2 regions of the Sporomusa sp. genome follow, and region 2 is predicted to be linked to the other one. Evidence: predicted binding sites of a transcription regulator. Region 2 holds the regulator's gene; the other holds the start of a gene.
The links. Region 2 encodes HrcA, which represses chaperone genes, less so after heat shock. Its sites were predicted from a motif close to TGTTAGCACTCNNNNNNNNNGAGTGCTAACA; they were not measured.
Positions count from the first base shown of each region.

Region 1: a site for HrcA is predicted at 5,915-5,945, ahead of htpG (molecular chaperone HtpG). Genes of this name have one in related genera too.

Region 1 is NZ_JBYKYF010000063.1:1,513-12,026, reverse strand. It holds gene AC29Z1_RS06200 (stalk domain-containing protein) at 1-864, shown strand, start outside; gene AC29Z1_RS06195 (phosphatase PAP2 family protein) at 1,127-1,912, opposite strand; gene AC29Z1_RS06190 (LysM peptidoglycan-binding domain-containing protein) at 2,169-2,462, shown strand; gene AC29Z1_RS06185 (hypothetical protein) at 2,817-2,999, shown strand; gene AC29Z1_RS06180 (hypothetical protein) at 3,047-3,217, opposite strand; gene htpG (molecular chaperone HtpG) at 3,929-5,887, opposite strand; gene AC29Z1_RS06170 (TerC family protein) at 6,454-7,149, shown strand; gene AC29Z1_RS06165 (hypothetical protein) at 7,221-7,379, opposite strand; gene AC29Z1_RS06160 (Ger(x)C family spore germination protein) at 7,387-8,628, opposite strand; gene AC29Z1_RS06155 (GerAB/ArcD/ProY family transporter) at 8,613-9,722, opposite strand; partial or broken gene AC29Z1_RS06150 (spore germination protein) at 9,719-10,514, opposite strand, start outside.
Region 2 is NZ_JBYKYF010000024.1:3,463-18,991, reverse strand. It holds partial or broken gene dnaJ (molecular chaperone DnaJ) at 1-467, opposite strand, end outside; gene dnaK (molecular chaperone DnaK) at 487-2,334, opposite strand; gene grpE (nucleotide exchange factor GrpE) at 2,369-2,977, opposite strand; gene AC29Z1_RS03115 (TCP-1/cpn60 chaperonin family protein) at 2,997-4,580, opposite strand; gene hrcA (heat-inducible transcriptional repressor HrcA) at 4,595-5,626, opposite strand; gene hemW (radical SAM family heme chaperone HemW) at 5,737-6,876, opposite strand; gene lepA (translation elongation factor 4) at 6,887-8,683, opposite strand; gene AC29Z1_RS03095 (hypothetical protein) at 8,769-9,272, opposite strand; gene spoIIP (stage II sporulation protein P) at 9,292-10,305, opposite strand; gene gpr (GPR endopeptidase) at 10,503-11,474, opposite strand; gene rpsT (30S ribosomal protein S20) at 11,631-11,903, shown strand; gene holA (DNA polymerase III subunit delta) at 11,964-13,001, opposite strand; gene AC29Z1_RS03070 (DNA internalization-related competence protein ComEC/Rec2) at 13,020-15,404, opposite strand; gene AC29Z1_RS03065 (helix-hairpin-helix domain-containing protein) at 15,407-15,529, opposite strand, start outside.

The DNA of each region.
Region 1 (10,514 bases), on a different contig from region 2:
GATACATTCAATGTGCACATTTCTCCAAATTCCACTACTACTGTGTTGCAGAAATCTCCTGTAGTGCAATACAATCTCAGCGTTGACGGCCAGAATATTGATCTAGGAACACTAAATATTGTTGAAGTAAATGACCAAACCATGGTCCCACTTAAAATCACAGCAGAAGCACTAGGATTTATTGTGACCTGGGATGAATTAAAGCAAGCTATCCACCTGGATAATGGCACCCTACAAACTAATTTAACTATTGGCGAAGACATCTATGTAATATCTAGCAGTAAGGCTATCGGAATGACAGCGCCACAAAGACTAGGAGTAGCTCCGATAATCATTAACCGATCTACTTATGTGCCTCTTGACTTATTTAAAGTGATATTAACCGATACCCATTGTGTTAGGATAGAAGATAGTGTTATAAGTATATCAACTGGTTCGACTAAACAGGATAAAGTTTCAGCTTCCATTACAGTACCTAATCCGTTGCTAACTTACCATACTTTGGATGAAGCACGAAAAGCAATAGGTTTTACGTTTGTAGTACCTGAAACTCTGCCAGATGGTTATCAACTGACCAACATTATGGTTATAAATAATAACCTGGCAGAAATCATCTACTTGAAGGGTGATCGTCGCATTATATATCGTACTGCCCAAGGAAATGCCGATATCAGTGGTGATTATAATGTGTATAATAAAATTAAAACTGTTACTGTTGAGAATACCAAAATTCTCGTAAAAGGTAAAAATGACGGAATCCATCTTGCTATATGGACAAAAGAGGGAGTAAGTTTTTCCTTATCCTTTGACGAAGCCGTCAAGGAGGACGTACTGGCAATGATCATGAAAAGTTTTAAAGAATAGTATAATGGTGAAGGAAAACGAAGTATCTTTCTAAAAAGCTTAGAATCTAAGCACCGTCGATCCAGATATCCTTAGGCCAACATATGGCTAAAATCAAATAGTTACAGGCGTTTGCCAGTTGAAGGATTGCAAAAGTCATAGCCGAATTGTTCTACCAATGATTGCAAAGCGAAAGCCGTTACCGTTGAGTAAGTTTCAAGGTAACGGCTTTTTTTTGATGCTTACCATGATCCAGCTTGTCGCGCTTGGGTCTCTATTAATACTAAAATGATTTGGTTATAACTAGACCTCGTTGATCTGAATTTATATATGGATTTACCTGAAGTTTTTTAGAATCGTGCAATTTTTTTATCGTTTTTGCGGTATAATGGCCAATTAAAGCACCGGTCACAACATCTGAACCCCAATGTTTATTGTCATTAAGGCGTCCAAATGCTGTTAATGTGGCTAGTCCATAAGCGAAATAAGGAATTGCCTTATCTTCTTTGCCATATTCATCAGAAATAGCTGTTGCCAATGCAAAGGCAGCGGCTGTATGCGTAGATGGAAATGAGTGGTTTTTACCGTTTGGCCGATTTCTGTTTGTAGCTGCGCTGATGACTTCGGTAGAGAGTACAGCAATTCCCATACTCTCAAGTCCTGTAGCAGCAAATGAACGTTGTTTTTCATTTCCCCAAAAATATGTGCTTGTTAAATAAGCAGCACCTGCCACGGGGAATGCATTACCAATGTTTGCTGCGCGATTGGTACGTTTACTGCGCTTTTCTTGTGACCAATGTTGAATATGGTCATCATTTTTATATGTAAGATAAGTAAGGCCACTTAGTAATAAAAAGTTATTCCAATTTTTGTTATCCCAGTGCTTGGGGCTTATGAAGACTTCTTTCGTATCTTTTACTAGTTGTTGGGAAGATAGACGGATACTACTGGATTGCTCATTAGTAATTGGAATGGTGGCGGGAGGTTCGTCTTGGTTAGATTTGGCTGCAGCATTCATTGAAACCAATCCTAGTAATACGCATACAACCAAGATAACAAGTTTTTTCATTTACCAAAAACTCCTTTATGAATTTTTATTACATCTATTCGACGGATATGAAATAAATCCTTGGAGTTATAGTTTAGATGTTCAGGGTATAAGGAAATCATTCAGAATGTTGATTTTAATTTCGCCAAGCTGTGGTTGTTATATTTTTTAAATTTATCTCAGAGCTGTGATTCCCGGGACATGAAGTATAAATTTTGCTCATAAAATGTACAAATGGTCATCTAGTTTGACTAAGTCATTTGTGGAGGGTTATAAAATGAAACAATTGATAGTCATTGGATTGATAGCTGCAGCCATTGCTACTTGCGGAAATATGGAAGATACGAACCAGGGTGAGTTAAAATCTGAAGTGTATATTGTGAAAAGCGGAGACACCTTAGATCAAATCGCATATGAGTTTATGAAAAAATCTACAGTCCGTCGAGATGTAAGGGAGTTTAGAGAAGGAATTATTGAGCTCAACTGGGATACCGTATTTTATAATCGGCAGCCTTATGGGATGATTCAACCAGGAGACAGACTGATAATAAATTACTATGTCGGTAAATAAAAAAGACCATGCAAATGGCCTAATAAGAGTCTACGACAATATTTTTTAGCATCTATATGTCTTCAATGGGCTTTGTCAGACTTGGTTAACGCTGACCAGTTCAGTACCAAGCTAAAGATATAGTGCGGATCATGTCATTATACCCGCGCTAGTAAAAGCATAGCATTTTCATAATGAGCTGCATATCCTATTATAAATCATGCCGACAAGAGGGCCAAGCAGTTTAATGCCGAACGCAATCAGCTGGATAATTTGTTTAGGGTTTACTGAAGCATTTAAAACGGTGACCGCCGAGTACACAATCGTGCGAACCAGGGGTGATTGGCTAACATTTTGTGTAAGGAGGATATCAATATGCAGCATTTCGCCATTATCGACGCTGGTAAAGGATTTCACATTGTACCGCTGACAGCTGCCGCTATGGCCTATGTCGTCCAATGTCGGGGTAAGTTGATATACTCTCGACATAGTCTTGCTAAATCAGCAGCTAAACGGATGGAAGAGACACTGGAACGGCGTAAAAAACGACCATTTTAGTAGCCGGAAAGTTCCGGCTGAAGTGATGCTAGACAAGCTTTGTTTAATCATTTGTCCATATCTTCTAAGAATTCTTCAAATGCTTCCCGATGTTTATGTTCATTGGTCATAGCCTCGGAGATAATGGATTTTTTGATTTGCTCGCGTGATAACGCATTGTCACCAGCACTCATAGCATACTCACTTGCAAACGAATCCATTTGCGATTTTTTGTGCATGTTATCACCTCCTTACAATTAGTTTTCCCGTGGAATAAGGTGATAATGTAGCATTGAAAGTTAAAAAATATAACGGCGATGGTCCGGGTAATACGGCCAGCCGTGAAAACCCAGCATCCATCGCCAATCCGAAGGGGTAATTTACAAAGTTCTAAGGGACTGGTGCCTGTTTAGAAGCGTCTGTATATCTACCCCCGCAATATTATTATATTTTAAATGTTATGTTTAATCTAGAGGTGACTTTTGGGAAACCCATTTCGTTTCAAGTTGGCCACAGTATTGTACGTGGATTACAACAGTCAAATGGCCGACACAAGCGATAGGGTCGGCAGTAGTATGGTCGACAATGATATGGACGGCAATTAAACGGGATGCAGCACTGACGAGTGTCTTGCGGTTCGGCTGCTTCGAGTATCTCAGGATATTCTATACATAGCTCATTTCCTATATTATTCACAGCTATAAACCTCCATTTGTTGATACTACATAATATGCAACTTTAAAAAATTGGAGAATTTGAAACTTTTGATAACTATATACTCAACGCGATAATTTTATTTATGCGTGAAAGTATTGGAGTATTGTAATTGTAGGCAGCTATATATTTTTGTTATGAAAATGGTAAATATAAAACAAATGTAATATTAGACTTAGCAAAGTAAAGAAAAAACGCTCTGACCATATACATAATAGATCAGAGCGTTCTTGACATTATTTCCCGTTGCGGGCCATTAATGCAGCTACTTTATTGGCAAAGCTAATTGGGTCTTCAGGGATAATGCCTTCCATAAGCAATGCCTGACCATAGAGCAAATCGCAGTAATCTTTGAACTCTTGAGAGGCTGGAGCTGTTTCATGCAAATTTCTTAGGACGGCGAAGATTTCGTGTTCTGGATTGATTTCAAGAATACGGCTTGCTTTAAAGGATGTTCTGTTCATTTCGGCTAAAATTTGTTCCATAGATAAACTAATGCCGGTATCTCCGCTTACTAGACAAACAGCACTTGACTTGAGACGGCTACTGATTTTAACATCTGAAACTTTATCGGCTAGCTGGTCTTTTATTGCTTTAATTAAAGACTCGTTTTCTTTGGATTTTTCTTCTACAGCTTTTTTGGCATCGGAAGAATCAATATCCTCTAAGTTTAAATCACCGCGGCTTACTGATTGGAACTTTTTATCCTTATATTCAACCAATGCATCAATAGTAAATTCGTCAATTCGGTCGAAAAGATAGAGCACTTCAATACCTTTTTCTTTAAGAAGTTCCATTTGTGGCAGACGTTCTACGGCAGCACGATCCTTACCAGTAGCGTAATAAATGACTTTTTGTTTTTCAGGCATACGATTTATGTAATCTTGGAGTGTAGTAAGTTCTTCCGAATGGGAGGAGTAGAAAAGCAGTAAATCTTTTAGTTTGTCGCGGTTGCGATAGTCTGAATATACACCTGTCTTTATTGCTTTGCCAAATTCATTCCAGAATTTCCCATATTTGGGGCGATCTTTGGCGAGCATTGTTTCCAATGTTTTTAAAATGGTTTTTTCTAAATTTTTTCCGACTAGTTTTAATTGTTGGCTATGCTGAAGCAGTTCTCGAGAGATATTGAGGGAAAAGTCAGGAGAGTCAACAAGACCTTTGACAAAGCGCAAATAATCGGGGAGTAAATCTTGGCAATTATCCATGATAAATACATTTTTGGAGTAAAGTCTGATTCCGGTTTTGGTTTCACGCTGATAAAAGTCAAAAGGTGCACGGGCAGGAATGAAGAGCAAAGTAGTATATTCAACAGCACCTTCGACTTTTGAGTGAATGACCTCCAATGCGTCTTCCCAATCATGGAACATGTTTTTATATAATTGATTATATTCATCTTGAGAGATCTCATTTTTATTACGTGCCCACAACGGCGTCATTGAGTTAAGGGTGCGTACTTCTACCTTTTGGATAGGAGCAGCATCTTCAATGATTTTACCATCTGCGTCTTTGGGCTTTTCTTCTTTGATAAAATTCATTTTAATGGGATAGCGGATATAATCGGAATATTTTTTTACCAGGTTTTGGAGGACATAGCGATTTAAAAAGTTCTCTTCAGGATGCTCAGGCGAATAATATTCCGGTTTTAACGTTAAGATAATGGTAGTGCCGCGTGTTTCCTTGTCGCATTCTTCAATCGTGTAAGTACCATCACCAGTTGATTCCCATTTAACTCCTTTGGTTTGGCCAGGCGCACGGGTTAGTAGGGTTACTTTTTCAGCCACCATGAAAGCTGAGTAAAAACCGACACCGAATTGACCAATCAATTCAGTATTAGCACTTGAACCTGCTTCTTTTAATTTTTCAAGAAAGGATTTAGTACCTGACTTGGCGATGGTGCCAATGTTTTCAATGACTTCATCATACGTCATCCCCATGCCGTTATCAGAAATAGTCAGTGTATGAGTGGTTTCATCGGGAATGAGGAAAATTTCAAAATCAGTTTGGTCTTCCAGTAGGGCATGGTTGGTTAATGATTCAAACCGAATCTTGTCGATAGCGTCTGAGGCATTGGAGATAAGTTCCCGTAAAAAAATTTCCCGATTGGTATAAATAGAATGAACCATCAGATCCAGAAGTTGTTTAGTTTCTGCTTGAAATTCCCTTGTTTCCTTGGTAATTGCTTCTTGAACCATACAAACCTCCAAAGAATCGTGTACTATTACTAGCACTCTATGTTAGTGAGTGCTAAATACATCTAAATAATAACTAATTTACCAAGCAAAATCAATTGCTGCAATAAATAATTAGTCTAAAATCTTGCGTATAGCTATGCATTTCGTTTATATTACGCTAGTTATCTCGTTATTATGGTGATTATTGAGCTATAGGTCTTTGTGAAGGGTTGGGGTATTAATATATTAATAAATGGTACTATTTCGATATGATTGAATAAACACAAAACAATTTCTGATACCCCTTGACAATACTGGAGGTTATTAGCTATAATTCAATCAATTGAATATAGCTCTCATCGTAAGGGGAGTAACTCAAAGGATAATTGTCAACATACGGTGCCGTGAGGCATCTGGCATTATCGTTGGTAGTTTACCAATAGTGAGACCTTCGGTATGTATTTATTGCGTACTGAGGTCTCATTTTTTTGAAAGGAGGAGCTATCAAGAAAGCGAAAATAGCTTTTGATCGTGCATAGCTTGGTGTCCAGCAAGCACTACTAGTCAAGAATAAGGAGGAATTATTTGTGGAATTTTTCGGTACTATTGGACCTGAGTGGTTTATGGCTTTAGGGAGTATTCTGTTGGTTAACTTGGTATTAAGCGGTGATAATGCTGTTATTATTGCACTTGCTAGTAAAAATTTGCCGGCTGATCAAAGAAATAAAGCAATCATCTGGGGGAGTGTGGGTGCAGTTGTTTTAAGAATTGTTCTTACCTTTGTAGCAGCATATTTGTTAGATATTCCATATCTCCAATTTGTTGGCGGTTTGGCTTTACTATATATTGCTATTAGTCTCTTGAAAAAAGATGAGGGTGAAGAACAGGTAGGAGAAGCTAATTCCTACTTTGAAGCTGTTAAAATTATTTTGTTTGCCGACCTTATTATGAGTCTTGACAATGTTCTTGCTCTGGCTGCTATTGCTCAAACCGTTCCTTCCGGTAAATACGGCTTGATTACTGTAGGTCTTGCAACTAGCATTCCGCTAGTCGTGTTTGGCGCTCAACTCTTAATGAAACTTATGGATCGTTTTCCTATCATTATCTACATGGGAGCGGCTATACTTGGGTATGCAGCCGCCACCATGATTGTTTCTGATAGTGCTATCGGACAATATGTCAGCAATTATGCAATGCTCCTTAAAATTGTTTTGACAGCAGCCGTTGTAATTATTGGGTACATTAAGAGAAACAAAACCGATAACACTACTGCGGCTAGTTAACTTACAGCTGGTTTTTTAGCAGGATTAACTAATCGCCGTCGGTAAATTAGCCGGCGGCGATTGTTTTGTAATTATTCCATTATACGTACCAGCGGCAAAGCCAATGTAGCTAATACCAGTAACAAAATGCAGAGGGCACCCATCCGGTTGCCATGTTGCTTGAGCCACCAGGCATAGGTTAGAGCATGAAAGCCGATGACTGCACCAATGCCGAGATGTATGTAATCCATGCAGCTATCACTTCCTTATTGGCATAGTCTTAAACATTAGCCCGGTACGGCGTAATTTGGTATCCACTTTGACAGTTATCTTAGCCTGAGGATAGAGACTGTTCCAGTTAAGATCGTTGAACTCTGTATAATTTTTGGCTGCGGGCCGTAGATATTTACCAAAGTTAACGATATCTGTTTCAAGTTGTTGGGTTTTGGCCAACATATTTTCGATTTGTAAACAGATAGTTTTTGATATATGTTGTTCTAGCTCTTTTCTTAACTCGTCAGATTCATAGTTGATACCGCTAGGAATACTGACCAATTCAGCTTCCAGCATTGTTTCAATATGAATAATCGGCAATCCATCTACAAGGCTGACGGTAATTTTAGGCGCGCGACCTAATTCAAGCATAAGCTGAATATGGTTGCCTTCTGAATGCGGGTCAGATATTGTTAAATATCCTTCAGGTGCATTATTTAATAAGATAGACACCATCCGGGTTTCAGTATTTGTTAGCATACCTACCATTTTATCGCCTTTAAATAAAGCTGTGCCCATAATGGTAACAGGATTACCGCCTTCGCGGGCAATATCACCTGGCAAATAACCTGAGTCCCATTGGAAAGATTCTGGTTTGTTTGTCAGCCTGTTTGCGTCATCTTTGGGATTAATGCCGGCCAGAGCAGTATAAGGTGAACCGCTTGCATCTTTTAGTCTGACATAAAAACTATGAAGTTGACTGGGTAACGAATAGACGCTTTCAGGTCCGATAGCTAATAGGCTTTCTGACCAGCGTGATGGTAGCAATTCTAGTACCGGGTCATTTTGTTGGATAAACTCTTTGGCTGTTGTGTCTCTGACCACCAAAGTATATATGGAACCGCGATGTTCGCGGTAACGAGTCAGCGGCCCGATAATATCTGACACTCCTTTACGGGCCAACTCTTCGCTAACTACCCACAATTTAACATGGGAAAGATTGGGCGTACGGGAAATGACCGAGGTGAATAAATTATGAGCTTCAGCCACCGAAGCAGCGGTGATAGTGATTTTTTCAACTAATTTTTTACTATCTCCTTTCTCGGCGCCGCTCATGGCTCGGGGAATTGCAATTAAGTAGGTTGTGCTATACTGTTGATCGGGTGTTATATCAATGCCAATGCCCAGCACATAAGCCACTGAATTTGTCTCTCTAGCACCGTTACAGCCGGACAGAAGCAGGCCAAGGATGAAGAAAGCAGTTAAAAGACTTATCCTGAGGGACATGACGGAGACCTCCTTTTGCGTTTGTGCCAAAAGACTCCGAACAGTAAGGCAGTTGGCATTACATATAAGCCAGCATTAAACATAGTAATGACAAAGTAATAATCCCAGCGGATGACAGTAGCAATATCTGGCGGTATCATGGCCAATTGGGCAATAAGATAACACGAAAGGGGAATCAGCGGACGCATGGTTGGCAGTTGTAACACTCTAGTAATTAAATATAAAGCTATATAGATACTGACAGCAATACCCAAAATGCCGACAATAACCCATAATAGTATAAACAGCGATTCAATCCGCTGGATATAACGGCCTAAATATACCAGACGAGCCATCTCATAGAAGGGCAAGGTATTCTCAGGTGCGCCATTTACGCCAAATACCATGGTGAACACCATAATCGACAGGCTTTTTAAGATGATACTGCAGCTAATACCTAATATACTGGCCCAGGTAAAGGTTCTTATATCCTGCATGGCAGGTGCCACAACAATAAGGAGCAAGCCGCTGGTATTAAGGCCTGCACTTAAAATAGCGTGTTTACATGAAGGGACAATCCCATATCCAACCCAGGGCGACAATTGATAAATGTCATAAAAGGGAATTAATAATAATAAAACTGCTAGTAAGCCCAAAACACTGGGCGGTATTAATATAAATGTTGCTCGTGCGAGTACTTCCAGTCCAAACCAGGCAGCCAAGGCGATCATAAACGCATACCATCCCACAATGAAACTAAATTCGACATATGGTAATGCCGTAAGCAGAGTATTTTCGGCAAATTGCCTGATGAGGATAGCTGCATTGGAAAAAAAGATAACAATACCCAACAAATTAAAGAAAAAGGATCCTAGGCGACCTAAGAGCTGTTTACTAATGCTGGTAAAGTCACCCTGGACATTTTTCAATACATAACGCAGTATTAATACAGCTATGATGGAAGGAATGCCACTGAGAATATCTGTCCACCAGCCCGCACTGGCGGCTGCATCCACCATAAGGGCTGGTGTTGAGAGAAATACGCGTGGAAATAGAATAATAAACACCAGTGCCGTTCCTTCGGCCAAACCCATGCGTCCAGGTTGGAAGCTCATGGTTTGTCACCCTCTCCTGCAGGTTTTTCTTTCAACCATTTACGGCTGATGCGCGGCTGTCGCTGTCTGTCTTTTGTATTTAGTGCATCAGGACGATCTTCTTGACTATAAACAGGCCCGCGCACCACAACATCTAAATTTGCTTTCACTTTAGGGGCTACAGGTACCATATAAGGTACACCAAAGGATTTCATACTACACAACGTAAGTACTAAGAAGAGTAGCCCGGAAGCTACGCCAACAAGTCCCAATGTAGCAGCCAGCAACATTATGGCAAAGCGCAGTATACGAAAAGCTAAGGCCATCTGAAAGTCGGGTATAGCAAAAGAAGCCAAGCCGGTAAGGGCAATAATAATTACGACAATTGGACTGACAATATTGGCGGAAACGGCTGCCTGACCTAAAATGAGAGCGCCAACAATACCGATAGTGGAACCCAGAACACCGGGGACTCTCAGTCCGCCTTCCCGGATAAGCTCAAAAGACAACTCCATCAATAGCACTTCTAACAATGCCGGAAAGGGAACATGTTCTTTCGCGCCGGCAATGGCTAATACCAGCTCAGTAGGCAAAGCTTCCTGGTGAAAATAGTAAATGGCAAGATAGAAAGAAGGTAACAGTAAAGTAATAAAGGCTGCCAGTATCCGTAAGACTCGCAGACTGGTGCTGATAATGGGTTTAAAAGAAAAATCCTCGGCCGAATGAAAAAAGGTAAAGAAACTTACAGGTACAATGTGAGCAAAGGGCACGCCTTCCAGAATAAATGCTATGCGGCCTTCGCTCAGATGTACG
Region 2 (15,529 bases):
GTGCAATCTTCGGTACGCGGTACTTGGATTTCAGTTTCTAAACCAAAAGCGGCTTCTTCGAAACTAATTTCCAAATCATACCGTAAATCAGCACCTCTTTCAGGTCCGGCCTGGCGTCCACCGCCAAATCCAAAGCCTGCCTGCCCAAAAAACATATCGAAAATATCTGAAAAACTACCGGACCCAGCACTACCGCCAAATCCGCCGAATCCGCCAAATCCGCCACCGCCATTAGCGGCGTCGAACGCAGCATGACCAAATTGGTCATACTGCGCCCGACGCTCAGGGTTGGACAGAATCTCGTAAGCTTCATTTACTTCTTTAAACTTTTCTTCAGCTTCTTTGGGATTATCGCGATTCACATCAGGATGGTATTTGCGGGCCAATTTTCGGTAGGCTTTTTTGATTTCATCTTCAGACGCGTTTCTGGATACGCCAAGCACTTCGTAATAGTCTCGCTTACTCATTCACACCATCCCAAACTAATTATTTCTTATCTTCATCCACCACTTTGTATTCGGCATCAACTACTTTATCATCACCAGGGGTGCTGTGTGAAGCTTGTTGACTTCCAGCACCTCCCGCTGCTCCCTCAGTCTGGGCAGAGGCTTGGTACATTGCACTAGATAATTCATAAAGCGGTTTGGTAAGAGCTTCTGAAGCAGCTTTGATAGCCTCAATATCACTGCCTTTCAGTGCTTCTTTCAACTTATCGACCGCTTTTTGTACTTGTTCCACTAGGGTTTTATCAGCTTTATCACCAAACTCTTTAATGGTTTTTTCTGCATTATATACTAAGGAATCGGCATTGTTGCGAATTTCAATTTCTTCTTTGCGTTTCTTATCTTCAGCAGCATGCGCTTCTGCTTCTTTAATCATTCTTTCTACTTCTTCCTTGTCAAGTCCACCGGAAGAAGTAATAGTGATTTTTTGTTCCTTACCAGTTCCCAAATCTTTTGCCGATACATGGACAATACCATTGGCATCAATATCAAAAGTAACCTCAATGCGTGGTACACCACGTGGAGCAGGAGGAATTCCAGAAAGTTCGAAACGTCCCAGTGTTTTGTTATAGGCAGCCATTTCACGCTCGCCCTGTAATACATGAATATCGACAGATGGTTGATTATCGGCTGCAGTTGAGAATATCTGGCTTTTAGAAGTCGGAATGGTTGTATTACGCTCAATAATTTTGGTAAATACCCCACCTAAAGTTTCGATACCCAAAGACAGTGGTGTAACATCGAGTAACAACACGTCTTTTACATCACCAACAAGGACTCCGGCCTGAATGGCTGCGCCAATGGCTACACACTCATCAGGGTTAATACCTTTATGCGGCTCTTTGCCTAGGAATTTCTTGATAGCTTCTTGAACTGCTGGAATCCGTGTAGAGCCGCCAACAAGAATAACTTTATCGATATCTTTAGGTGTCAATCCGGCATCACTTAATGCCTGACGGGTTGGTCCCATAGTTGCTTCCACTAAATCAGCCGTCAACTCTTCAAATTTTGCCCGTGTAAGAGTAACATCAAGATGTTTCGGGCCAGTTTGGTCGGCAGTAATGAATGGCAGGTTGATATTGGTAGTAAGAACGCCTGACAATTCAATTTTTGCTTTTTCCGCTGCCTCTTTCAAACGTTGCATAGCCATCCGGTCATTGGACAGATCAATACCTTGCTCTTTTTTGAATTCACCTATCAACCATTGTATGATGCGCTCATCAAAGTCATCACCGCCAAGTCGGTTATTACCGCTGGTGGCTTTAACTTCGAAAACACCGTCGCCCAGTTCTAAGATGGAAACGTCAAACGTACCACCGCCCAAGTCGTATACTAAGATTGTATGGTCGCCACCTTTATCCATACCATAAGCCAGGGCAGCAGCCGTAGGTTCATTGATGATACGGAGCACTTCAAGACCGGCAATAGCACCAGCGTCTTTAGTTGCTTGACGTTGGCTGTCAGTAAAGTATGCAGGAACAGTAATAACCGCCTGGGTCACTTTTTCTCCAAGATAGGCTTCAGCATCTGCTTTGAGTTTTTGCAGAATCATGGCTGAAATTTCTTGAGGAGTATAGTCTTTGTCATTAATTTTCACTTTATAGGATGTCCCCATGTGACGCTTGATCGAAATAACAGTACCTTCTGGGTTGGAAACCGCTTGACGTTTTGCAATTTGTCCAACAAGACGTTCACCAGTTTTTGAAAAACCGACTACCGAAGGTGTAATACGACTGCCTTCTTGGTTAGGAATAACTACTGGTTCGCCGCCTTCCATTACAGCTACACAGGAGTTTGTAGTACCAAGGTCAATACCAATTACTTTTGCCATTGTTTATTTCCTCCTTAAGCAAACTTTCCTACAACTAATTCCCTACTACTTTTACCATACTGGGTCGGACTACCCGCCCATTGACTTTGTATCCTTTTTGGAATTCTTCAACAATCATTCCATCTGGTTGACTGCTATCCTCTATACGCATTACAGCCTCATGCTGAGTAGGATCAAATTGATTTCCTACCGCACTAATCGGTTCTACCCCTAATTGTGAAAGGGTATTCGTGAGCTGGCGGAAAATCATTTCTATACCAGTAGTCAGGGCAGTTATATCAGTAGTTGCCGTACTGGCAGTTGCCCGCTCAAAATTATCGACTATTGGCAAGAGTTGGCATACGATACGCTCTGTAACTATCGCTGACAATTCTTCTTTTTCCTGACGAGTTCTGCGCCGGAAATTATCAAAATCGGCTTGTAACCGTTTATATCGATCAGTCATCTCATCAAGCAGACGGCTTTTTTCTTCCAATGCTGTTATAAATTTATTTACGTCATCAGGCTGAAAACATATTTGACCGCTATCCTCTGATGATGTTTCGGTAGTTTGACTGTCATGTTGTTGATTATCTTGATGTAAGTTGTCTTGGCTTGAATTATCTTGGCCTGTTTCAGACTGCTTTTGTTCTTGTTCTGCCACGAACTCCACCTCCACTTAGTTAGAAGTCAGGCATGCCACTATCTGCACTACCTGTCTTCTGGGCATTAGCACCCTCTTCTTTTTTCTTAATTATGGTGTCAATTCGTAAAATAGCCACAGCTACTTCACCGGCTGCTCTTATTGCATGAAGTTTTACTGGAACCGGATCCACAACACCGCGTTCCAACATATCAGCCACTTCACCGCTATCACAATCCATACCTAAAGAATCGCTGTTCTGAGTAGTCTGCGCAGCAATAATATTCTCAACTTTTTCGAGAGGATTAAATCCGGCATTTTCCACAATTTGTGACAAAGGTTGCTTAAGGGCGTTAACTACACAATCCAGACCATATGCAGCCATACCTTTAAGGTTATCGCGATATTTACTAATTTGTCGGGCAATAGCGATTTCAATCGAACCACCGCCCGGCACATAGCCGCCCTTCACTGCTGCCTGCACACTGGACGCAGCATCTTTGGCAATGCGTTCGCGTTCCCCTACAACCTCTTCGGTAGCTGCACCCACCAGAATACTCGCCATTGGCTTGCCACTGCCGCCAATAACCCGTACTTGTTCCAGTTTTTCATCCTGATATACCCTTTGCGCAGTCCCTAAGTATTTTTCAATATCAGCTTGTTCTTTTTTCAGCCCGGTGCGTTTTATCATCCGTGCTCCTGTATGGTCAGCTACTCGGCGCAAATCTTTGGAAGACACCCTTTGAATGACCATAATATTGGCATCGGTGAGAATTTCTTCGGCAGCACTATGTACGCCGCGGTCAACCATAACTACATTTACGCCCAAATTAACGATTTTATGCAGATTGGCTTTAAACTCTTCCTGCAGAGCGATAGAACGTTTAAAACCGGCTTCTGTACTTAGGGCCTCATCCTTAATTTCTTCTGGTTCAAGTGCATCATCAATAAGAAGTATTTTGGCATTAAGTATTTCATCCGGCATTTCTTGTGTCATCCGTTCCTGGTCGACAATAACACCTAAAAATACTTCATTGCTAGCACCGGCTTCTGCCGTTATGATATCGGCGAGTTTAAAATTAGCTTCGTTAAGTTTTTCTACGCCAATTAATTTCGCCGCTTCTACCACCAGATCGGCAATGTCTTCATGTTCCCGTCCGGCAATCATCGCGATATTGCGAAGCATTGGGTCATTTACGTCAGTAATGGTACGGGTACGTTCCTTTATGCTGTCCATGGCTTTGGCAACACCGTACTTAATTCCTTCAATGACCCTGGCAACAGGTACACCGCGCATAACCTGATTTACGCCTTCGGCAACTAAACTACCAGCCATAATGGTAGTGGTAGTCGTACCATCTCCTACCTCGGCTTGCTGGGCTTTAGCAGTATTTATAAGCATTTTTGCTGCCGGATGATTGACATCCATCTTATCTAAGATGGTAACACCGTCATTGGTAATAATTACTTCACCAAAACGGTCAACCAGTAAAGTATCTAGTCCTTTAGGGCCGATTGTTCCCTCAACGGCTGCCGTAATTGCCCGCACAGCATTGGCGTTAGTTAGCAGCGCAGCTAAGCGTTCATCCACATCAGCGCCACTGCCAGCCTGTTTTAAATTCATGAATTTCCTCCCACCTATACCATTTTATACTTTTTTAGAATTTCGCCTAAATGGCGCTGCATAAATTTAAGTACAGACATAGTTTTACCATATTCCATCCGGGTAGGGCCAAGAACAGCAACCGTTCCTACCACTTGCCCATCAATACGATAGGTAGCTTGAACAACACTACAGTCATGAATACCTGTGTATTTATTTTCTTTACCAATGGTAACAACCACGCCATCACTATCGGTCATATGAAGAATATCGCAAAGTAAGCGATCTTCTTCCAACATGGTTAAAAGCCCCTTGACTTTATCAACATCCCTGAATTCAGGTTGACTTAGCATTTGCGTCGTACCACCAAGATAAACTTTTTCCTTTTTATCGACAGTAAGTACCTGTTTTATTAAATTAACAGCTCTTTCGTATAGCCGCGGGTCAGGTAAAATATCTTTTTGAATATTTTTTAGTTTATCTGGAGTAATACGCTCAATCGCCAAGCCTCCCAAATGGGAGTTTATGGCAGTAGCCATACGGGTCAAATCGTCAAGAGTAAGGCCTTCAGGGATTTCAATGATTTTATTTTCTATCAATCCGGTATCGGTGATGATAACTACAACAGAGCGACGTTCATCAAGCGGTAAAAACTGAAGGTATTTAAAAGTACATTGTGAAACTTGCGGTGCCAGTACCATGGAAACATTGCTAGTTAAGCGGGAAAGAATCTTAACCGTTTCCTGAAATACTTCTTCCATCCGCCGTGCTTTAGTCTTATACCAATTGTCGATGATCTGAACATCTTTTTCAGAAATTTGGGGTGGGGCTAGTAAACAATCAACATAAAAGCGGTAGCCTTTGACTGATGGTATTCTACCTGATGAAGCATGTGGTTGTTCAAGATAGCCTAACATCTCCAAATCCGCCATCTCATTACGGATAGTAGCCGAACTTACTCCCAAATTATATTTTCGGGCAATCGTCCGCGATCCTACCGGTTCGGCGGTGGAAATGTAATCATCAATAATAGCATGAAGAATTCGTCGCTTCCTCTCATCTAACATTGACTCCGCCTCCCTGTTGTTAGCACTCATATTAGTCGAGTGCTAACGCCTACTAAAAAAATACCACTCATTGGGTGTAATGTCAAGATAGTATGGCTTATCTCTATCAGCTAATCTGGCAAAAAACTTTGAAAGACAATATTGCCGAACTTCATCCCTTTATCGGTAAGCCAAATCCGCTCATCATCAGATAATACCAATCCTTGCTGTTGAAGCCTTGCAATATTTTCACCAAATAAGCTGAAGAAATCGACATTAAAAACTTGTTTAAAATCACTTAACCGCATTCCTTGAGTAGTGCGTAATGCCAAAAAAACAAATTCAGCCATAGATTCGTCCTGGGTCAGCACATCCTCCACAGCAATTGGAGAATCTCCTGCTGCTATCGCCCGGATATATTCTTCAATTCCTGTTACCGCACTCATTCGTTGCCCATGTAAAAAGGAGTGAGCTGCAGCTCCAAGACCTAGATAGGGCTGGTAATGCCAATATTTCAAATTATGTCGACAGGCAAAACCAGGACGGGCAAAATTTGAGATTTCATAACGTTCTAAGCCTTGACTTGGTAAAAAATGCGCCATCATCTCGTACATGGCTTCTTCATCCGCTTCATCCGGTAACGCAACAAGTCCTTTTTCGTAGGCCTCTGCTAACGGGGTCCCTTCTTCCAGTTTCAACCCATATACCGAAATATGAGTAGTATGTAACGTTACCGCTTGCTCAAGTTCCCAGGCAAAGCCATCTACCGTTTGACCTGGTAAACCATACATTAAATCAATACTTATATTATGGAACCCAACGTCTTGTGCATATTCTAAAACGGTTACACTATCACTCGTTTGATGGATACGTCCCAAATTGGCCAGTAAAGCATTATCAAAAGACTGAACACCAAAACTCAGTCGATTGATCCCGGCAGCTTTTAACATAGCTAGTTGCTTTCGCGTTACTGTGCCTGGGTTTACTTCCATGCTGATTTCAGCGTTGACTTCGATGGTAAAACTATCATATATACTGGATAGTATCTGTTCCAGCAAATGAACTGGCAGAACACTGGGCGTACCGCCGCCAATGTATATTGTATCAACAAGCGGTTTAGATAGTTTACCGCCCTGGTCAACAATTTGCTGACACAAGGCGGTAGTGTAGGCGTTAAATAGATGTTCTGCTCCCGAATAGGAAGAAAAATCGCAATACAAGCATTTCTTCCGACAAAAGGGGATGTGAACATATAGGCCAAGTTTATCCATAGTCGCTGCATTAATCCATTTTCAAAATGGCCATAAATGCTTCTTGCGGTACTTCAACACTGCCCACCTGTTTCATCCGCTTTTTACCCTCTTTTTGTTTTTCCAGCAATTTGCGTTTACGAGTGATATCGCCACCATAACATTTTGCAAGTACATCTTTTCGCAAAGCACGTACAGTTTCCCGCGCTATAATTTTGCTACCAATAGCGGCTTGGATAGGTACCTCAAACATTTGGCGGGGTATAATCCCTTTGAGTTTTTCTGCAAGTTGCCGCCCCCGCTGGGTTGCTCTGTCCCGTTGAACAATTACACTTAAGGCGTCAACTGGGTCACCATTTAGTAAAATATCCAATTTTACTAAATCTGATGTCTTGTAGCCTAACAATTCATAATCAAGCGAAGCATAGCCGCGGGTCGAAGACTTCAACTTATCAAAGTAATCATATATAATCTCGCTTAAAGGTAAATGATATGTCAGCATTACCCGGGTAGTATCCAGATATTTCATGTCCTTGAACTCGCCACGTTTATCTTGCGACAATTCCATGACAGCGCCCACAAACTCGTTTGGAACCATAACCGTGGCTTTTACATATGGTTCTTCTACGTGGTCGATCTCCTGTGTTGGTGGCAATTTAGACGGATTTTCAATATCGATAACTTCGCCGTTTGTTTTATACACTCGGTAAATTACACTCGGTGCGGTAGTAATCAGCGTCAAGTTATACTCACGTTCCAGGCGCTCTTGAATAACATCCATATGCAGAAGCCCCAGAAAGCCGCAACGAAATCCAAAACCAAGCGCGATAGAAGTCTCAGGTTCAAATACCAGTGAAGCATCATTTAGTTGAAGTTTTTCCAGAGCATCACGCAAATTATCATAATCAGAACTATCTACAGGATATAAACCACAATACACCATCGGAGTAATTTTACGGTACCCTGGCAACGGTTCAGCCACCGGCCGCTCCGCACTGGTAATGGTGTCACCTACCCGCGTATCTTTTACATTTTTGATACTGGCAGCAACAAAACCAACTTGTCCTGGACCTAACTCGCTAACATTGGTAAGGTAGGGTTTAAATATGCCTACTTCGGTTACTTCAAAAACCTTATTTGTTGCCATCATTTTGATTTTCATACCAGGTTTGATGTAGCCATTCATAACCCTGATATACGCAATTACGCCTTTATAGGGATCAAAATGTGAGTCGAAAATAAGTGCACTCAAAGGTTCTTCATAATTACCTTTCGGAGGAGGAATTTTTTTAACAATAGCCTCAAGAATTTCTTCAATGCCTATTCCCGTCTTGGCACTTGCTAAAACAGCCTCTGAAGTGTCTAAGCCAATAACGTCCTCAATTTCTTGCTTAACCCGTTCCGGCTCAGCACTCGGCAAGTCAATTTTATTGATTACTGGAATAATCTCTAAATCATGTTCTAATGCTAAATATACATTAGCCAGCGTTTGAGCTTCAATCCCCTGAGCAGCGTCTACGACTAAGAGAGCTCCCTCACAAGCAGCCAAGCTACGGGAGACTTCATACGTAAAATCAACATGTCCTGGAGTATCAATAAGGTTGAGCATATACGTTTCGCCATTTTTTGCAGTATATGACAAGCGAACAGCTTGAGCTTTAATAGTAATACCGCGCTCACGCTCAAGTGCCATCTGGTCCAAAACCTGATCTTCCATCTCGCGGGCAGAGAGAGCACCAGTATATTCCAACAACCGGTCTGCAAGCGTCGACTTGCCATGGTCGATGTGGGCGATAATAGAAAAATTGCGAATATGTGATGTATCCATCAAATTGGGGCTCCTCCCTGGTATAAATAAGGTTTTTTACACATTACACTAAATTATACCATTAGCTGCCCATGAACTGCAAGCACTACCTATATTCGCGAATATATTGCTTAACCTGCGTTACCATCGCTTGCGCCTCAACTTTTAGTGTTTTGAAAATAGGTTCAATATAAGATTTTATGCAGGTCCAGTATTCAAGCACCTGCTGCTTTGCCGTAAACGCTTCTGTCACAAACTGTCGGTACCACACATCAAACCAATACCATACACGTGATCTGTTTAATGTTTCTCTGGTAGTCGGAATGGTAATATAGTGGTTTGCAATTTGTACTATAATACTGGTATCTGTCCGGACAATATGTGCGATTGAATCTACTATTCCCAATGGTAAACCATAACCAAAAACGTAAGCAGAATATCCATCTTCCCGGTTAGAACCGATATAAAAGAAGCGTTCTTCTTCTTGCCGTTGGGTAAGCGTGGCCAATTGGTGTTCTGCCAACCCGACACCAATGATAACAATTACCAATAATATAAAAATTCCTCGAACAATAATTCCTACGTCATGTGACGCCACGCGTTCAAACACGTGCCCCCTCCTTCGCTCGCTAACGACTCTCAGCAAGTATTTCCGCGAGTAAATCTCCAAATATTTCTATGCTACGAATGGCTTCTTCTTTGCTGCTTTCCTGCGAACCCACTTCTATTAACAGTGCCCGAGGATGAAGATGCTGATTATAGCGCCATTCCACCAATTGAATACCGCGACATAACCCCGGCATTTTTGCATTTAGCTTAGCGTCAATTAACTTTGCAAACGCATGATTCTGCTGCCAATGCGGTTGAGGCAAATCCTGTTGTCCGGTTGCTACAACAATAGTAATTTTGGCCATTGGGACATCGTTAACCATCAAAGTTACATTTTCCCGTTTATCGGCATCACGGTGAATATCAAAAATCATTTGGATTGTCGGATTATCGGCAAGCATTTTTCGGGCAGTAATTTCCGAAGGTCCATAGGCTTTCATAAAACTGGGGTAGTCGTGAATCGTGGTATTGTGAATGGCCTTTACTCCATTTTTTTCTAACTGCCTAGCTAATGCTGCTCCAACTTCTACGATTTCACCATGCTGACCACCAGGTCGGTGCGTCACTCCTGAATTGGGAATAAAGGCCTCCGCAGTATGGGTATGGTAAATCCCGACAAGTGGTTTATCAGTATTTACTATACTTCTCCGATCAAATTCAGGAAAGTTCGGTAATGTTGCTGCACTGACAACAGGCGATGCTGATTTTTTAAACGCCAGCATAAAAGGAATTTCTTGCGTAAGCAGTGTGCGTAAATCTCTGAAATCAACGCCAGAGAATACCCGCATTATTTTATTAGCAAAGCTTTCTTGATTAGGTGTTGGTGTTATTTTAACTATACTTTGTGGCTGAACTGTCTGCGAAAAACCGGGAATACCTAAAAAGAGCACGTCCTTCCCTTTGGGCCACAAAGAAGGCAGATATTGTCCGTAATAAACGAATCCGCCGCTGACTGGCACTGCACTGTTAGTCAGGTTACGATATGTACTAAAAAATAATCCGCATGCGATCACTACCATCACTACAATTAACATTATGTTAGAAATTTTTGAAGTAAGGTAAACTTTCAGAGAAATATACCAAAGTCTGTTTTTACTTCTTTGTTTCCGCTCTTTTCTTGTAAGCATTATCGCCTCCGCCAGACTCCCACATCAGTCTTTGCTATTTTTGTTTACATACAATGTATATGCCTGGCAGTAGATCGATATTACAATTATTAGCGGACTAGTTATCAATGTAAATACATGTGAATATTCTCATAATCAATGTTAGGATGCATTGCCTGATTAATGCCACCAGCCACAACGGCTGCTATATCTTCGATGAGCCTATCCACTTCTTTAGGCGTTACCATAAGATCTCCCAACATTTCAGGCATTACCTGACGTACAATCGTCTGCCTGTCCTGGTCAGACAAATTGGACATACTCTTAAAATACCGGCTAAAAGCCGCATGTTCTTGCAGTGTGTTAATGGTATCCATGGCAATGGTTGAAGCATGCACAACGGTTGGTACGCCAATGGCCACGACAGGCACTCCTAAAGAGGCTTGTGTAATCCCAAAACGCTTATTGCCTACACCGGAACCTGGATGAATACCTGTATTGGCTAATTGGACAGTCGTGATTACCCGTTGACTGGAAGCTGCGGCCAAAGCATCAATAGCGATTACCAAATTAGGTTTGACATTGCTCACAATTCCATGGATAATTTCAGCCGTTTCCATACCCGTAACCCCTAGCACTCCAGGAGAAATTGCACATACTGAGCGTACTCCTCCTTTTAGTTCTGGTGATAACATCTCCTGCAAATGCCGGGTAACAACAATCTTTTGTGTAGCTCTTGGCCCCAATGCATCTGGTGTAACATTCCAATTGCCTAGACCGACAACAAGAACAGTTGCATTACGAGGCAAATTAACCAGTCCTGCCAATTCAGCAGCAAGGAAGTTCATAACTTTCTCTTGCAAGGGAGTATTTTTATAGCGTAAGCCTGGTGCCTCAATGGTAATATAGCGTCCCACAGCCTTTCCCATCATTCGTTCAGCCTCAGGCGTAGTTATATTTACACGCGTGATAAGGACATCCTCATCTTCACTGGTTTCAACGATTACACCGGGAATGTCTTCTCGTACATGTCTGGTCAGCATTTCCCTCGCCTCTAAGGCTAAATCGGTTCGTACAGCATTACAAACTTGATCCACGAATTATTCCCCTTCCTAAATATTGTTCAGACCTATCTTATCCTAAAAAAAAGTTGGCTATGCAAACCCAATTGCTTTTACTTTATTGCTTGCTTTTTCCTGTTAGGCATGCTAAAATAGTTCAGTAACGTATACATAAGATAGGAGGTGAACTACTTGCCAAATATTAAATCATCTGAGCGTAGCGTAAAAACTGACGCAGAACGGCGTGCCCGCAATTTTTCGGTAAGATCAGCAATTAAGACTTCAATCCGTAAGGTAGAAGAAGCTGCACGTGCCGGTAAAGCAGATGAGGCCAAGAACCTCCTCGCTATTGCTGCCAGCGTTATTGACAAAGCAGCCGCCAAAGGCGTTATTCATAAAAATGCCGCAGCTCGTAAAAAATCCCGTTTAGCTCGTAAAGCTAACGCAATTCAACAAGCACAATAACCTCAATAAAATTGAAACCCTGTCCACTAAAAAATGGATAGGGTTTTCTTCTTTTATCCTTTATTCGCATAATTCAATAATTATTTTTTCCAAAACTACCGGCCCAGATCGGCTTGACTTCAAGTCCTGATCTGCTGCCGCCAAACCAAGCATAGCCTCTCGTAGTTTTTTATCAGTAAAACCCCGGCTTTGCTTTACTAGTTTTTCGCCAATAAAGTTAGGTACCTTAAAATAGTCTGCTACCTCGCGGCTACTATACCCTTTATGAGTAAGTTCTTTGGCCTGCCATAGCTGTCTTACCTGACGGGCTAAGAGTGCTAATATCCTCACTGGATGTTCCCCGGCAGCCAATTGTTCACGCAACAACATAATAGCCTGGGAAGTTTTTTTTTGACTTAAGGCTTCCACCATAGTAAAGATAGATACCTCAGGCACTGATGATAAAATTTGCACTAAATCCTGTCGAGTAATGAGGTTTTTATCTGCCGCATATAATATTACTTTTTCTAACTCGTTGTTTATAAAATCAAGCGAAACTTGCGGCATCATGCTGACTGCGGCCACAAGATGCTCCTCAGCTTCTGTAGTCATTTTTATATTCAGTTCAGACAAACGTTCTGTCAGCCAAACACGTAAGTCTTTACCCTTTACTGGTAATGCTTCAAACACCACGCCAGTTTTTTCTACGGCTTTGTAAATTTTGCGTCGTTTATCAGGCTTATCAGCTAAATAAAATACAAGATGGCTATATGTCGGCATATTACTAAATAAATCAATTAATCGATGTAATTCAGGATCTATCTTTTCCTGTCCCTCATCGTTATTCTTGCGCCCAGCACTAAATAGTCCAGTGTTGCGAACAATAATTAAATTTTTTCCACCTAAAAATGGTATAGTTTCAATTGTATTGATCAGTTCTAGTATGGGGGGATCGGCTTCAAAAACAATAAGGTTCATATCCCTGTCTTCCGGAGGTACTACGCTGCTAATGAGAGCCTTCTCAATCTGCCGCAGAAAATAGGTTTCTTCCCCATACAAAAGATAAATAGGTGCAACCTTATTTTGCTTAATAGCGTTATATACGGCTTTATAGTTCATAGTTCACCAGCTTATTTGTTATTTTATATATGTATCAACTTCGATCGTTTCGCCATCAGACGTAAATATTATAGCACCATGGGTGTCTGTACGGTAGATAACAATATTCCTGTCAAGTAACCGTTTTACTATTTCCGGGTGTGGATGCCCAAACCGGTTGGCATAACCAACGGAAATCACGGCATAATCAGGATTAACAGCTTCTAAAAAAGGTACTGTAGTAGATGTCTTTGAGCCATGATGTCCGACTTTGAGTACTGTACAAGGCTTTACGCCGGTATTTGTAAGCAGCATTTCCTCACCGTTTGCGTCCAAATCACCAGTGATAAGAAAACTATGCTGACCATAACTGACCCTAACTACACTGGACACTTCATTACCAGAAACCATTTTATTATACTCATTTGCACCAACAGCATGGTCGATGCGAAAAGTCACTCCATCCAGCAAAAACGTCTGACCTGTATAGGTCGGAATAATGCCTACCGCCTGCTTGGCTTGGACAAGTGCCTGTACAGCTTGCGAATATTCTTCGCGCGGCAACATAACGTTATTGACCCTAATATTGGCGGCAACACCTGCTGCTCCTCCAGCATGATCTTGATGTCCATGTGTTAAGATTAAATAATCTACCGTTGTTACCCCATAATGTTTGAGATAGGGAGCAACCACCCTTTCGCCAACATCAAAACTTGAGCCGCTGATACTACCACCGGTATCTACCACCACAGCTTTACCGTGCGGTGTGATGATCAAAGTGGCATCACCTTGACCTACGTCAATAAAGTGTACGGCCAAGGGTTTTGGATACCAGATATAGACAGTCGCCAGGAGCATAATGAAACAAGCGCCTATCAGGCATTTTCTTGGATACTGCCGTACAAGCTGTCCAGGACCCGGTACAGACAATGGACGCCAGCCAAAAAGCCAAGCCAACAGCAAATAGTAAATACAACTTCCTACTACCCCTACAGACGGTATATAAACAGAACTATAAGGCACATCTGCCAACAAAGCTGTCAGCAATACTACCATACCTATTAATAGACTGCTGATAACAAACACTATATTGCCAACAGCCGGAACCAATGCATAAAGTATAATCCCTGCCAGCCCTAGTATAATAACGATTTCAACAATGGGCAGTACAAGAATATTGGCAGCAAATGAAATGAGCGAAACATTGTTAAAATACCAGGCAATTATCGGCAACACACCAAGCTGGGCACTTAACGTCACCGCCAACGGCCCAGCCAGCCAGGACGGTAATTTTGATAGATATTCCCATATTCGCCGATATAAAAATACTAAGCCTGCTGTAGCAGTAAAGGACAATTGAAAACTAATATCATATAGCAACAATGGCTGGTAAACAAGCATTCCTAGTGCAGTAAAAGATAAAGCCGTTGGAGCGTAACTGGCACGCTCAACTAACACAGCAATCAAACTAATGATCCCCATAATCATGGAACGAACTACCGGCGGCGTAAGCCCGCTTATTATGCCATAAAACACAATCGCCACAATCGCTACAACCGTAGTTGTCCAGGTACCTAAGCGAAGCTGACTGCCTAGCCATCGTATCAAGCCTGCTACCAGTGCGATATGAGCACCTGAGACGGATAAAATATGAATTAATCCAGTTGCCGCGAAATCCGCAATCACCTGCTTGTTTATTCCTTGATAACCACCAAACAGTACGGCGGTTAAAATAGCGGCATCGTTTACCGGCATGACTTTTTGCAATGCTCGAATCATTTCCGCTTGCCAGGCAGCCAGCGCGACACGCCAGGAATAGCCATTATGAGCTGCAAGCACCTTACCATTATGCTCTTGCACTGACATGCGCGCCTTAATCCCATCACGCGTAAGCGCGATGGTATGGTCAATTTGCCCCGGGTTATTATACCTATGTAACTCCCGCAATTTCCCATAAACAGTTATTTTATCACCATAAGCTGCCGGCTTTGCTGTGTCTTTATATTGTACATGTACGCGAACTTTTCCAAAGGCAGGTATACTTGGACCTGCCTGCTTTGCTTCTACATTTTCGACTCTGACGATATAGCTTACTTGGTTGCCCATTGTAGCTGTTTGGTTTACTTCAGGAATAGCATCGATAGTTCCCGTGATCTTAACGGTTTGTCCGATATAGTGACTAACATCGTCGGCTGGCACGATCCTGTCTTGGTGCGCATAAATCAATCCGGCAACAAAAAACAAACTGATCATCGGCCAAATAACTTGCTGATAATTATGAATAACACGCCATAACGCTATAAACAGCAAGCATAAAGCCATAACCATCAGCGTCGGAACATGCCAACTATATAGCCCAGCGTGCCAAATACCGGCAGCAAAAGCAGTACAAACCGCTACACTAATATTGTTTATCTGGATCATAATTATAGAGTTATTTTGTTTTTCAATTGATTATATTTAGACTCCCCAATCCCTGGAACTTTCTTAATATCAGCTATATCTCTAAACGGTTCATTAGCCGTACGATATTCAATAATACGTTCAGC